DNA from 2 places in the Lysinibacillus sp. NPDC086135 genome. Region 1 is predicted to be linked to the other one. Evidence: riboswitches for the same ligand, from Rfam matches in the RefSeq annotation. Region 1 holds a riboswitch; the other holds the start of a gene.
What was found. A riboswitch is a leader RNA that binds a small molecule or an ion and turns the genes downstream of it on or off. The one in region 1 is predicted to bind cyclic di-GMP.

Region 1 (7,566 bases):
ATGCGTAAATTCCTCACAACCTAAACTACCAATATCAGAAGAAATATTAATAATTTTTCCATTGTTTCGTTCTTTCATTCTTTTTGCTGCTTCTCGACAATTGTAGAAACAACCATATAGATGAACTTTGATCATTTTATCCCACTGCTCATCTGTTAAATCCGTAATGCTTGAAGCCTGTGCGAACCCAGCGTTATTGACAAGAACATCAATTTCGCCTAACTGTTTGTCCATATATTGATACATAGCTTGAACTTGATGAGAGTTCGATACATCTGCATTACATTTTATAGCTTGTACACCAAACTTTTCTGCTTGCGCACGAACTTCCTCTGCCTCGTTATCATCACCAATATAATTGATACATATATTAGCCCCTTGCTCGGCAAAGCCCAAAGCAATGGCTTTGCCGATTCCTTTACTTGAACCCGTAATTAGTACATTTTTTCCTTTAAAATTAATGTCCATTATTGATCGTTCTCCAATTTAAATTTTGCTACAAGTACCTGCAATTCTTCTGCTGTTTTTCCTAATGAAGAAGATGCTTCTTTCACCTCTTGCATGGTCGTCAATTGCTCTTGTGTTGCATTTGACACATTCGCCGAGAATTCAGATGACTGCTCCGCAGATTGCTTAATATTATTGACAGATGCTGCTACTTCCTCCGAAGAAGCTGAAATTTGTTGAGATGCAGCTGAAATTTCACGTATCTGACTGGCAACTTGTTCTGATGAAGTGAGAATTTCTTTAAAGATTTCCCCTACTTCGTTTGTAAACTCCATACCAGCCTTTACATCTTCTTTACCTTTTTCCATAACAGTGATAGAGGCATTTGAATCAGCTTGAATTGTACTAATTAAATTGTATATTTCCGTTGCAGACTGTGATGATTGTTCCGCTAATCGTCTAACCTCATCAGCGACAACCGCGAAGCCTTTCCCATGCTCTCCTGCTCTAGCAGCTTCGATTGCCGCATTCAATGCTAGTAGATTTGTTTGATCTGCTATGGCTGTAATAAGATTTACGATATCGCTAATTTTTTTCGTATTGATATGTAATCCGTTTATTGTTGTACCGATTTGTTCAACAGAATCATTAATCAACTCCATTTGTGCAATGACTTGCTGAACAACATGATTTCCACGTTCTGAAGCTTGAGAAGCAGAAATAGATGATTCGGCTGCCGTATTAGCAGAGTCAGCAATTTGCTGGATACCTGTCGCTGTTTCCTCCATAGCAGCAGCTGTTTCCTCAGTCATAACCATTGAAGCCTCAGCGTTTTGCGTGATTTGTCCCATATCTTGAGCAATAGTAGTTGAGCTGTTATATGTTTCTGCTGCATTAACAGTTAGCTGATTAGCAGCAGAAGAAACGTTGTCAGATGTATTTCTAATATTTAAAATAATATGTTGTAAATTGGAAACCATCGTTTTAATAGATTTAGATAAATTTCCGATTTCGTCCTTCGTTATTTCTAAATCTACATTTATTAATTCTCCATTCGCTACTTGATTTGCAGCGTTCACTACTTTCTTAAGTGGTTTTAATAGACGATCAATAATTATGTAGAGTAAAACTAATAGAAGTAAAATTCCAATAACAGCTATAACGATTTGTTTTATGACACTTGTTTTAATGATCGTATTTATGTAGTCCGCAGAATAATCAATACCTAATAAAGCAATGAGCTTGCCATTGTCATCTTTAATAGGGGTAAACACAGTTCGCCATGAACCATAAGGATCTTCGAAAATATCAGTTACAGCAGTGCTATCATTTTTAATTGCCAATTTAGCTGTTTTTACATGTTCATCTGCTAAATCAGTAAAGATTTCACCCGCTTCATAGACATCGTTCAAATTAGATGTATAGCCGATCGGGTTAACGCCATCTGCGTCCTTCACATCCCAAATATAGCTCCAACTCATGATCCCTTGTTCTTCTTGAATCTTATCGAGTTGCTTTTGAATTTTTTTAAATTTAGCGTTAGTCTCTCCCTTTTCAGTCAATAAATCTTTAACATCATTCCTATCAAGATTCATAGCTGTCAATAAACCAACACTTTTCAACTCTTGCTCTAAATCAACAGACATTCGATTGTTTAATTCTCTAATACTTTGTGTAGTAATAATAGCAATTAGAAGCAAAACAATAATAGAAACCGTTAGTAAAAGTTTGTTTTTTAATGAAACATTTTTAAACAACTTCATGATTATTACTTCCTCCTTGATCGTATTTTGGGCAAAAAAAATAACCAATTTCAAAAGAAACAGGCATCAAAGAATATGACTAGCAATATATGTACCTAACTAGTACTCCTTTGCAGCTCAGCCATCATAGTATTTATTACCTTAGATCTGTAGCTTTGCGTCTCTACCTTTCAGTAGATTTGCCCATCTTTTTCCTCCTCAAATTAACATAATGGGTAAAAGTAGTCAATGTTACCAGGTTAAAATTCACATATTTTTTACTATTTTACTATTAGTATAAAATGAATAATATTACTTATTTTTCTCAGCTTATCCACAATTCTCTTCATAACAAATAAAAACAGCTACAACGCAATATTGTAGCTGCTACTATAATTTTAAATAATCAATTACCCCTAAATGATTATTCAAATTAAAGATATATCTATTTTAGTGTCATGTATAAGACCGACGGTATAAATGATAAAGCAAACATGCAGGAATACCACATAGATGTACGGCGTAATGAAAAACGAACTTGTTTCTTTTCTGCATAAAAAATGTCTAACATCACTGAAGCAACAACAAGTGGGATTGTAACACATGCGAAAGCAACTAATAAAATGTTTAAACCAAACATAAAAGCACCCCTCTGTTCGTGAACATTTATTTTTCCTCTTTGTGACAACTTTATGTCATTTCCAGTGTACACAATTCCGCCATAAATTGTCAACTATATTCAACTAAGGAAAATGCGCTTTTTACAGAATATTTTTATCACAGCGAGTATTTTTACGTAAAATTCTTCACGAAAAAGCAACTGCAAAATTGCAGTTGCTTTGTTAATCATTGATCCATTAGTTTTTCATTGAAATTCACACTTGACAATTCAGAGTGAACGTTTTTTAATTTCTATACTTATCTGTCAGCCCTCTTAAAAAATTTCTCACAAAGCGATCGCCACATTCTTTATAGTTACGATGACTTGGATTTCTTAAAATGGCACCTAATTCGCCTTTCGAAACGCTAACGCCTCCATCATATAAAATATCGAGCATCTCCTCAGTCGTTAAGGCTAACGCAATCTTCACTTTCTTTAATACCATATTATTAGGGCTTTCTTTTCCTGAAACAGGTAGTGGTCCTTCTGATTGACCTGGCTTAGGCTTTTGCGGACCCCGTTTAAATGTAATAAATCCATTTAAAAAAGCCTCTAACATTTTATTATTACATTTAATGTATTCTTCTGGTGCTTCTTCCTCATCATAAACTTTAATAAGCATGTTCAATACTTCTTCTTTCGTATAGTCCATGCCACCTAGCTGAAAAATTTTAACCATATCTGTATTTTTGATATCTAATGCATATCTTAAACGAATTAAAATATCATTGTTCGTCATTTTAAAAACCTCCATTTTTAACTGTAAAAGCGCTTCTAATAATCCTATCCTAATTGAAGCATTACTTTATTATAGCAGAGACATTCACAATTTTAGTTAGCTTTCCAAAAGTTACTTTACTAAAGTATTTAGAATGTGCATTTTATTTTTTAACATGTATGATTAGCTAACTCTCGACCATTCTAATCACAAGGAGGTGAGATAAATGGCTAATCGTAGTTCAAATAAGCTTCTAGTTCCCGGTGTACATGAAGCCGTTAATCAATTGAAATATGAAATCGCACAAGAATTTAATGTACAATTAGGGCCAGAAGCCTCTTCTCGTGCAAACGGTTCAGTCGGGGGAGAAATAACAAAACGCCTCGTAGAAATGGCTGAAAAACGTTCAAAAGGTTTATTATAATAATAAATTAAACAAAGAACGAATCCCTTTTTTAAAATTGGCATTCGTTCTTTCATGTTCGGCGGATGTCATGGAATCGGAAAGGGGTTCTTAGAGGATGTTAGCCTAAAATCATCGCATCCATGCGATAACGGCTAACTGACCTGCATCGTGCTGTTGCTGCCACTTCGCTTTCGCACAGACAAAACCAGTTGCTGACGCTGCGTTAGCACTACGCTTTCGCGCAAAAAACATCTGCAGGCCTAAGCACAAAGCCGATTCCAGACACAATTTATGCCGAGGCATAATTGATTTATTTAATTTCAACCGGTTGTAAAGCCTCGCTTGCCCCTTTTTTTAGAGTAAGCATCACGATAAAGGAAATACAATATAAGGCAGCTAAATAGATCATAACGACCGTCATATCATAACTTTGAAGAATATAGCCGACAAAGATTGGTGAAAATCCTCCAATTGCTCTACCAAAGTTAAAAATTGTATTTGTTGCTGTACTTCGAATTTGCACCGGATAGAAGCTACTAATTAAAGCTCCATACCCTGCGAACATCCCGTTTGAAAAGAAGCCGACAATTGCACCACCTAATAAAATTGCGATACTACCTGTGGCATATGCGTATAAAAATACTGCACATGCAGAGGTAAGTAAAAAGATTCCGAATGCACGCTTTGCGCCAAATCGGTCCATAAATCGTCCAAATGTTAGCATCCCAATAATCATGCCAACTGCTGTGCTAATTGTCCAAAGTGCCGAGCTTGAAACGGATAGACCTTGAGATTTTTGCAACATAGATGGCAACCAAATCATTAAGCCATTGTAACCAGCAATTTGAACAGTTGCCATAACGATTAATGATATTGTCGTCATCGAAGTTCGAGGCGTTTCAAATAGCTGCACCAACTTACCTTTTTCATGTTGATTGTCGATTTTTTTATTTTTCTGAGCAGCCAGCCACTCCGGTGATTCCTCAAGATTTCTTCGCACGATAAAAGCGAAAATGACAGGTACTACACCAACAAAGAATAAAGCTCTCCATCCTAAAGTAGGAAGAATAATGGCACTTAGTAACGCTGCTAAAATAACTCCGTATTGAGCACCTACACTAACATATGAAGAGGCTCTTCCTTGCTTATTCTTCGGCCAAGCCTCGGCAACAAGCGCCATACCAATGCCGTATTCGCCCCCTGCACCGAGACCTGCAATAAATCTATAAATATAAATTTGTTCAATAGTTGTTGCTAACCCAGTTAAAGCTGTACCAATTGCAAACAGCAAGACGGTATAAGTAAACACTTTTACCCGCCCATACTTATCAGCTAAAACCCCGAAAATAATGCCACCTAACAGCATACCAATATTCGTTACGGCAGAAATGAGCCCACCCGTTGCGAAATCAATGTTAAATTCCGAAATAATCATTGTCATTGCAAAGGAGATAAACATAATGTCCATCCCTTCCAACGTTAAACCAGCTACTGAAGCTACCACTGTTTTCTTACGATAATCCATCTTTACAATCCTCCAGTTTCTTGTTGATAAAGATCTCTTTTTGAGGGAATGGATTATACAATTCTTGTCCATTCTCTTTTGAAGCCTCACGGGACTCCATTAAAAGAGGTTGAAGCAAAATAAAAGCCCTTCTGTCACAGAGGACAAAAGGGCATGCCAAATCAAAGATATTATTAGCCTTAAAATATCAAGTAGCCCTTTTCAGCCTCTCTGGACCGTATTAAAGGAAATTTATTTCGTTCATTTATGTTGTTCTATATTCTATAAGATTATTATTGAAATAGCAATGCCTTATAGTAGAAAAAATTACCTTAGCTCTTAGTTGAGATAGGAGGCCATTTTCATCTATATCAAAAAAGTCTTTAAGCTGTACAACAGTATACCCATAGCGCTCCAAGTTTTCTTGAATAAGCGCACTTAATTCAGTATCGTCTTCAATATGCATAAGTTTGTACATAGTTAATTCTCCTTTTGGGCAATAAGTAACAGCTATTTTAGAAAAAGTTATTTAAAGAATCGCTAAAAATATTATTACATATAATACCATTTTACGATATATAATGTATAGATGGAATCGATACAGGGAACTCGCATAGCCAACCTTCTAAACTGCGAAATCCCATACTACGAGGAGGATTATTTTGAGCCAATCATCAACAGAAATTTTCATACGTAATTTTGAAAATGGAGACATGCCTTTACTTGGAGAATTGTACCAATCCGTTACAGCAAAAGAAAATGCGACATTTTGGTGGGTCGGAGACGAAGATAATTGGCGTAACGTTTATTGCGCATTTGAAAATGGGAAAATGGTCGCTAAGGGGCAAGTTAGCATCATTAACGTTGTACCCCCCGGTCGTTCAATAGAGAATAACCACTCTATATACGTTAATCTTAAAACCATTTCTGAAAGAGAACATGACATTGCTCTGCTCGATAAAGTCTATCAATATCTTTTCAAAAGAGCACATCAATTAAAGGAAACTTTACCTAAAGAATATGGAACAATCCTTTGCGTTGGTAACGACTCGGAAGAAACTGCAAACAATCAGTTTTTTATCCAAAAATGCTACCTCCCTCTAAATAGCCTGTATCGTATGAATCGTGATTTGAATAAACCTATTCCTGCGTTAACACTACAAGAAGAATTTCAATTCTCATACTGGAAGATGGAAACTTCTAGCGAGGAAAGAGATTACCTTGATATAGAAGCCGAAATTTGGCCAGACACTCCACTTGGTCTAAATAGGTTATCTGAATACAAGAACAACAAGCTATGGACATCCATGGTCATACGTCAAACAGACGCTATTATTGGTGGACTGATGGCATGGCAAGAAGAAGACTACGGTGTAATAGAGGACGTTTTTGTCCGTGAACCGTGGAGGAAACGCGGTATTGCCCAGTTTTTGCTTACACAAGCTATGAAATACCTTAAGTCTCATCAGCTACAAAAAGCTACTCTCATGGTACTAACTACAAATAAATCAGCTTTATCTCTATACGAGTCTGTCGGTTTTTATACGGATACAGAAGAGATAAGGTACTTTACAAAACTGAATTAGGCAACAAAAAAGAGGGGTTCATTGCCCCTCTTTTCTATCTACGGTCCTTCGTCATTCAACATCGTTTGATTCAAAGTTATCAAGCAATGCACGCACTTCATCTGTTGATTTCGTGTTCATCAATTGATTTCTTAATTCACCAGCTCCACGGAAACCTTTAACATAAATTTTGAAAAAGCGATGAAGCCCAGAGATTGAACGTGGTAGTACTTCCGCATATTGATCTTGAAGATCAAGCTGCAGTCTTAAAAGATCAAGATACTTTTTACTACTATGCTCTTTCGGCTCTTTTTCAAAAGCAAAAGGATTTTTAAAAATACCTCGCCCGATCATAACGCCATCAATACCATATTGTTCAGCAAGTTGTAGCCCAGTTTGACGGTCAGGAATGTCTCCATTGATTGTTATTAGCGTATTTGGTGCAATACGGTCACGCAATTTTTTGATTTCCGGAATTAGCTCCCAATGCGCATCTACTTGGCTCATTTCCTTTCTTGTACGT
Region 2 (7,566 bases), on a different contig from region 1:
TTCATACGTCCGTTTATAATTGTATAATAGCATAAAAATACACAAAAGGTCATTTTTTCTAATAAATATTCATTTTTGTATGCGGATGCTTTACTAATTTATTTGTATGATATTATTGCGGCACCTATTCTTATTTGTTATTCAAGTTTTTATATTCTTATCTGAGCTTTTTTCTACTAAAAACGTGATTACAGCATTTGCTTTTTCCATTGCGCTAGCACGTCATTAGATTTCGCAATGTCCACCTTTAATCCCACTTGCTTGGCAGAGCAACGCTTTTTAGCCTTTTCCCATGCTTCTTCTAGAGCAGGTAAATAGCTTAAATTTTTTGTAGTAGCGACTAGCTGTAAAAAAATATTTCCTTGAATGTAATACCAGCGAGGGTTCATGCCATCTAACTGAATAGCTTCTTCAATAAGACGAAGTGCCAAATACGGACTGCCTTCATTTCGACTCAAAAACTGTGCGAATGCTCCCCAGTAAAGAGCTTTATTTGGCTGTAGTTTTATCGCTTCTGCATATTGTACAAGTGCTTTATCATGCTCCTTAGCAAGAGCAAAATATTCAGCCATTGTATAGTAAGCATTCGCTTGTGCCTCGACCGATCCAGCTAATAATTCATCTACTACTTTACCGAATTGCTGTTCATCCTCACTTCCTATATATGCAGCGAGTACATCACGCTCTGGGTAGGAGCCATCTGTTCGTTCAACACTTTGCTTCACTTTTTCAGCAGAAGGAATAGGCATATTTGCATAACCGTTCGCTTCCAACAATGCGACGTGCTGTTGAATTGTTGGAAAAGATTCATGTTCTGTAAACGCACTATTAGCTAACAATGCTTTGGCTAATTGATAGCTCTCTTTCACATGACCATTTAAAAATAATTCATTTATCTGTTGTACTTGCTCACCAAACTGTTTAATCACTATTAAAATCCTCACCTTCACCAAAAGAAAAGTATTATAGGTATTTTACCATCTTTAAATCTAAAACAAACTAAATAGAAATAATTTTTCTACAATTCTTTTAATTTAATATTGAATCAGTAGACCACATTATAGTTCATCACATAACGAGGGTTGATTTCCGTTTCGACTGGGCGTTTTCTCGAGGGTGTCCGATACTCGCGTTACTCGGCACGGGGTTTCGCCGCTTGGTCATGACCTTCCACTGCTTGGACATGCTTTCCGCCGCTAAGTCAATCCCCAGATAAAAAACATTGGACAAAGTTCTGAATTGTGAGATAATTGAAGTGAATTTTCTTTTTTTGAGAACATGTATATTGGAGGGCTTGTGCTATGAATAGACGATTTCATTTTGTATCGCTTATTATTGGAAATTTGTTAACACTAGGAGCTATTTTCATTTACGCTATGCAAAGTCAAGTAGATGTGGCCCTCAGCACATATGCCCTTGTGATGGGGTTTTTAAGCACATTACTACTGATCTTTTTTTATTTATGGGGGGATGAAAAACAACAAATATCGAATCGTTTTTTTAAATAACTCGGGTGGTTTCAGACTACAGTTTTGAAGTCACCCCAGATTTCCCCAAACGCTGCCATTGAACAATAAATGATTTTCTCTTTTCTACATCAGAGTTAAGGGAATTTTTTTCACGAAATGCTTCTTTTTTCGTGGCATTCCCCTCTGAATACGCTACATTATTGTTGAAAAATAAAAAATTTTGTAGAAAATTTAAAAAGAATGATTGAGTAGTAATTCAATTTTCTGTATAATCAGCTTGTTTGACAATACTTATATGAATTTGGGGGTAGACAATTGGGTAAAGCATTGATTATAGGAGCTGGCGGAGTAGCCAGTGTTGTGGTACACAAGTGTGTTCAAAATTCGGACGTGTTTGAGGAGATTTGTATCGCAAGTAGAACTGTTTCAAAATGTGACGCTCTAAAAGAAAAACTAGATGGCGGAAAAACAAAGATTCATACCGCACAGGTAGACGCAGACAATACGGAAGAGGTTATTGAGCTAATTAAAGCCTTCGGACCACAAGTTGTTATTAATGTAGCACTACCTTATCAAGACTTAACGATTATGGATGCTTGCTTAGCGACAGGTGTACACTATGTGGATACTGCAAACTACGAGCCACCTGAAACGGCAAAATTTGAATATAAATGGCAATGGGCTTATAAAGAGAAGTTCGAAAAAGCTGGTTTAACTGCTTTACTTGGTAGCGGTTTTGATCCAGGTGTAACGGGCGTTTTCACAGCTCATGCACAAAAACATGAATTTGATGAAATCCACTACATAGATATTGTGGATGCAAATGCTGGTGATCACGGTTACCATTTCGCTACAAACTTCAACCCAGAAATCAACATTCGTGAAATTACTGCGAATGGTCGTTACTGGAAAGAAGGTCAGTGGGTTGAAACTGCACCACTTGAGAAAAAAGAGATTTATAACTTACCAGAAATCGGACCAAAAGATATTTACCTTTTATACCATGAAGAACTAGAATCACTTGCTAAAAACATTAAAGGTTTAAAGCAAATCCGCTTCTGGATGACATTCTCTGAAAAATACTTAACACATTTAAAAGTATTAGAGAATGTTGGTATGACTTCTATTGAGCCGATTGAATTTGAAGGACAAATGATTCAACCAATTCACTTCCTTAAAGCTGTACTGCCTGATCCAGCATCACTTGGACCACGTACAAAAGGAAAAACTAATATCGGTTGTATTATTCGTGGTCTAAAAGATGGTAAGGAAAAAACTTATTATGTCTACAATGTGTGTGACCACGAGGAATGCTATAACGAAGTTGGTTCACAGGCAATTTCCTACACAACAGGTGTACCAGCAATGATTGGTGCAATGCTTGTGATGAACGGTCAATGGCGTAAACCTGGCGTTTGGAATGTCGAAGATTTCAATCCAGATCCATTCATGAATGCACTAAATAAATGGGGTCTACCATGGCAAGAAAGCCATAATCCAGAATTACTTGACCTTGAGTTAGATGTAAAGGAATTAAATCGATGAAGCCAATTGATTTCTCAAAAGTTCCATCCCCTTCTTACGTAGTGGATGAACGATTATTAACAAAAAATCTAGAACTTTTAAAATCGATTCAAGATCGCACAGGCTGCCGTATTTTACTTGCCTTAAAAGGGTTTTCAATGCATTCAACATTCCCTTTAGTGGGTGAATATTTAGCAGGGATTACGTCCAGCTCATTATTTGAAGCTCGACTAGGCTATGAAAAAATGGGCAAGGAAGTTCATGTCTATGCACCAGCTTACGTCGAACATGAAATGGACGAGCTTCTTGGCTACGTTGATCATATTGTATTTAATTCATTTAACCAATGGAATCAATATAAGGACAAAGTAAAATCCGCTGGTAAAACAATTGAATGTGGTATTCGTATCAATCCTGAGTACTCTGAAATTGAAACAGCACTTTACGACCCTTGCTACACGAATTCTCGTCTTGGCACAACATTAGCCAACTTCGACAAGTCACAGCTTGACGGTATTGATGGCTTACACTTCCATGCAATGTGTGAGCAAAACTCCGATACGTTAGAGCGTATTATACAAGTTGTCGAAGAAAAATTTGGTGATGTTTTACATCAAATGAAATGGTTAAACTTTGGTGGAGGTCACCATATTACTCGTGAGGATTATGATGTAGAAAAGCTTGTGAATATCATTAATTACATTCAAGACAAGTATAACCTTCTCGTCTATTTAGAGCCAGGTGAAGCTGTTGCACTTAATACAGGTTATTTAGTAGCAACTGTTCTCGATGTACAGAAAAACGGTATGGACCTAGCAATTTTAGATACATCGGCAACTTGCCATATGCCAGATGTTCTAGAAATGCCATACCGCCCAATGATTATTGGTTCTGGTCAACCAAATGAGCTAGCTTACACGTATCGTCTAGGCGGGCTTACTTGTCTGGCTGGTGATGTAATTGGTGATTATTCATTTGAACAATCTTTACAATCAGGCGATCGTCTAGTATTTACAGATATGGCACATTACTCAATGGTGAAAAATCATATGTTTAATGGCGTAAATCTTCCATCAATCGTTTCTTATAACGATGAAGAAGGCATTAAAGTCATTCGTGAATTTAAATTCGAAGACTATAGCGGCCGACTTTCATAAGGCAAAGAAAATCCTCTCCAACTTAATGCTGGAGAGGATTTTTTACGGCTGCATATTCATCCAACTATCAACATCATGAATGGCAAAACCATTATAACTTTTTTTATTGGCATAATATTGATGAACTTGTGCTAACTGTTTGTTCATATAGGCTTCTCCATCATCATAGAAGGTAATAGTATTCCCTTCATCAGTGGCTCCTGTTTCCACACCAATAACAATTGACTTTTTTACTTTTTTTGCATAATTTATTTCATGTTCAACGATATTAATAATGTCTTTAGCAGCATCTCGATAAGCCATTATTGAAACACTTTCCACTTGGTCAATTACCCAGTCAGCTAATAATTGGTTTTTGTAAGTAATTTCGTCAAACCAAAATGGCATATCAACTTCCAATGGCAATAGTAATCGGTCGGTATCCCCTTTCGCTCTAGTAAGAAGCGCTTGATAGGATTCAATCGTTTTCGCTTGGTTCGAGCTCCAGCCACTATTTAAATAGGGCTCTACATCAAGATGAACGCCAGAAAATTGCTCTGTTGCTGCTGCATTTCCATTATATGTTTGTAACCAATCAAATAGCTGATCCTGCATTTTATAGCCTTCTGTTGAAACCCAACTTGCAGAACCATCTAACGCATATACTTTTATCCCTTTTGCCGTTGCTTTATCGATAAAACTTTTGTAAAAATTACTTGCTATATCACTATTAATTTGTAAATATAATTTATTAACTTGTTTGCTTTCTAAAAATGAAAGTACTCCTGATTCATCTTCAACAATCTTTGTCGTGTCCCATAACCAAGTAGCCCTATCCTGCATGGCCATTGCGTCTACCTTTCCCATTGTTAATCCTAGCGTACTTACAATTGCTACTATAAAAACAATGATCGCTTTTGATAGTGAACGACTTCCCATATATTACATCTCCATTCTATTGGCCGAGGCTCATAGAATAGAACCTGGCAACCTGACAATCATGCACTAAAATAGTGTTTAGACTCATGGCTTTGCGTCCTTCCCTTTCGGTGAAGTTTGCCTTTTACAGTAGTTTTCTTACCATACATAATACGATGTTAGTATGGATATGTCAGTAGGTAAATCGCATAATTTTATTGTTAACTTTCAAATATGTGCATATGAACACAGGTTATTTTTACTATGTTAGAAATAAGTAATTATGTTGATAACTTGTAGCGATTGAAAAATCATGGATAGAAGATTATGGAGATATATCGATTCCTTTCATATCTTTAATTGAAAAATATTTTGTATATAATGTAGCCTATGAATAACACTAAAACTAATATTAACGTCTCTTTCCAACCCATACCATTTAAATTTCCGCTAGTTCCCCTATTTATTCCATCGTTTAAAGAGCCAGTAGGATTGTTTTTTAATTCACTTTGCCTTAAGTGTTCTCTTTTTTCTTCAGGTATTTGCTTTTTCTCTGTATTCATATGACAAATACCTCCTCAAAAAAGAATTATTTACTTATTTGTTTTGCAGCTCATTGGACGTCCCAATGAAAGCTACTAGTCGGAACGAAAATCAACGACACGTTTTAGTGATAAGCTTAATATTCGACATAGGTATTCAGTTTCCTTTTAATAAAGCTACTTAAAAAGAAAGACAGAATCACACATTTGTAATTCTGTCTCAAATATTATCTATGAAATATTGTATTGAATGATTTAATCATACAAAGACTTATGCCTCTACGTTTTCTTTTTCATTTTCAAGCATTTTGTGTAAATAATTAATTATTTCACGTATACCTTCTAATGAATTCACAAGTATCTTCGGGTCAACGTATGTGATCATACGATTTTCAAGATTAGCCACAGCTGTAAAATAGCGTGTTTTTGAATAATTAACAAGTCCCATCTGCTTTAATACCGACTCATCAAAATCAAGAATTTCACGAGCTTCTGTTACAAGTAATCCATAATTCACAACATCCGTGTTCAATACTATAATCCGTGCTGTTGCAGCATTAGAAGAACGATTATAAAGAATACGCTCAAAATCAAGCACAGGGACAAGCTCGCCACGAATTCTTGTGAAGCCTAGAAGATAATTAGGCAAGTGAGGAATCGGTGTTACTTGCTCTAACTTTTCAATCGAAATCGCTTGTTCTACAGGTACTGCATATTCCTCTGTACCACAAGCAAAAACTACTGCCTTTACACTTTCCATGCGGTCACATCCTCGATTTTTGTAGTTATTTTTTCGCAGACTCTTTAATGATTTCAACAAGTAAATCCGCTAATTTTTCTAATTCTTCGACTGGGATTTTTTCATTTGTTGTATGAATGTCCTCGTATCCAACAGAAAGATTTACTGTAGGGATGCCAAAGCCCGCAATTACATTAGCATCGGAACCTCCGCCTGAAATACCAAGCTTTGGTGTACGATCGATGTTGTGTACAGCTGCCATTGCCACTTGCACAACTTTATCTGATTCTGTTACACGGAATCCAGGATACATTAGCTTCACTTCAACTTCAGCCTTCGCACCTAACGAAGCAGCTACTTGCTCGAACGTCTCCTGCATATGCTTCGTTTGGGCATCTAGCTTCGCTTTGTCGATCGAACGAGCCTCCGCAAGAATTGTTACTTCGTCACATACAATATTTGTTGCCTGCCCACCCTCAAAGCGACCAATATTAGCTGTTGTTTCTTCATCTAATCGACCTAGCTTCATTTGTGCAATACATTTGGAAGCAACCGTAATCGCAGACACTCCTTTTTCTGGAGCGACACCAGCGTGTGCTGTTTTCCCAATTATTTTAACAGAAATTTTTGCTTGGAATGGAGCCGCTGTTACAATTCCTCCTACTTTGCCATCACTGTCTACAGCAAAGCCGTATTTCGCTTTAATTTTAGATGGATCTAACTCTTTAGCGCCAACGAGCCCACTTTCCTCGCCAGCTGTAATAATAAATTCAATATCACCATGTTCAATATTTTGCTCTTTTAAGCGTTTAGCCATTTCAAATAATGCGGCAAGACCTGCTTTGTCATCAGCACCTAAAATAGTTGTACCATCTGAAACGATATAGCCATCTTCACGAAGAGATGGTTTAATCCCTTTACCTGGGACAACTGTATCCATATGAGAAGTAAAATAAATTGGGTCAATATCTAATGAACCCTTTAGCGTAGCAAGTATATTACCTGCTCCATGCCCGTTACGAGTATGTGCATCATCTTGTTCTACTGTAAAACCAAGTGCTGTTAATTTGTCGATTAAAATCGGCGCAATCACTTCTTCATGTTTTGTTTCTGAATCGATTTGTACGAGCTCAAAAAACTCTTCTACTAAACGACTTGTCATGTTGTAGGACTCCCTTAGTTTACGTGTTATCCACGTCATAGTTATCTTCTATATTTTAGCATACTGCTGCGTTTGG

Region 2: it holds a riboswitch for cyclic di-GMP, as region 1 does, so the genes downstream of both, ACIPKN_RS13185 (amidase) here and ACIPKN_RS20685 (methyl-accepting chemotaxis protein) in region 1, are expected to answer to the same signal.

What each region holds. Positions count from the first base shown of each region.
Region 1 is NZ_JBIVCA010000018.1:77,987-85,552, forward strand. Features, by position in the region: gene ACIPKN_RS20680 (SDR family NAD(P)-dependent oxidoreductase) at 1-468, opposite strand, end outside; gene ACIPKN_RS20685 (methyl-accepting chemotaxis protein) at 468-2,210, opposite strand; cyclic di-GMP riboswitch class I at 2,319-2,404, opposite strand; gene ACIPKN_RS20690 (hypothetical protein) at 2,635-2,829, opposite strand; gene ACIPKN_RS20695 (YehS family protein) at 3,095-3,589, opposite strand; gene ACIPKN_RS20700 (alpha/beta-type small acid-soluble spore protein) at 3,795-3,992, shown strand; gene ACIPKN_RS20705 (MFS transporter) at 4,285-5,499, opposite strand; gene ACIPKN_RS20710 (response regulator) at 5,744-5,956, opposite strand; gene ACIPKN_RS20715 (GNAT family N-acetyltransferase) at 6,141-7,064, shown strand; gene ACIPKN_RS20720 (tRNA dihydrouridine synthase) at 7,116-7,566, opposite strand, start outside.
Region 2 is NZ_JBIVCA010000009.1:86,258-93,823, reverse strand. Features, by position in the region: gene ACIPKN_RS13205 (tetratricopeptide repeat protein) at 189-929, opposite strand; gene ACIPKN_RS13200 (hypothetical protein) at 1,302-1,508, shown strand; gene ACIPKN_RS13195 (saccharopine dehydrogenase family protein) at 1,785-3,014, shown strand; gene nspC (carboxynorspermidine decarboxylase) at 3,011-4,150, shown strand; gene ACIPKN_RS13185 (amidase) at 4,193-5,068, opposite strand; cyclic di-GMP riboswitch class I at 5,112-5,200, opposite strand; gene ACIPKN_RS13180 (DUF6366 family protein) at 5,404-5,610, opposite strand; gene ACIPKN_RS13175 (chemotaxis protein CheW) at 5,861-6,349, opposite strand; gene ACIPKN_RS13170 (M20/M25/M40 family metallo-hydrolase) at 6,375-7,490, opposite strand.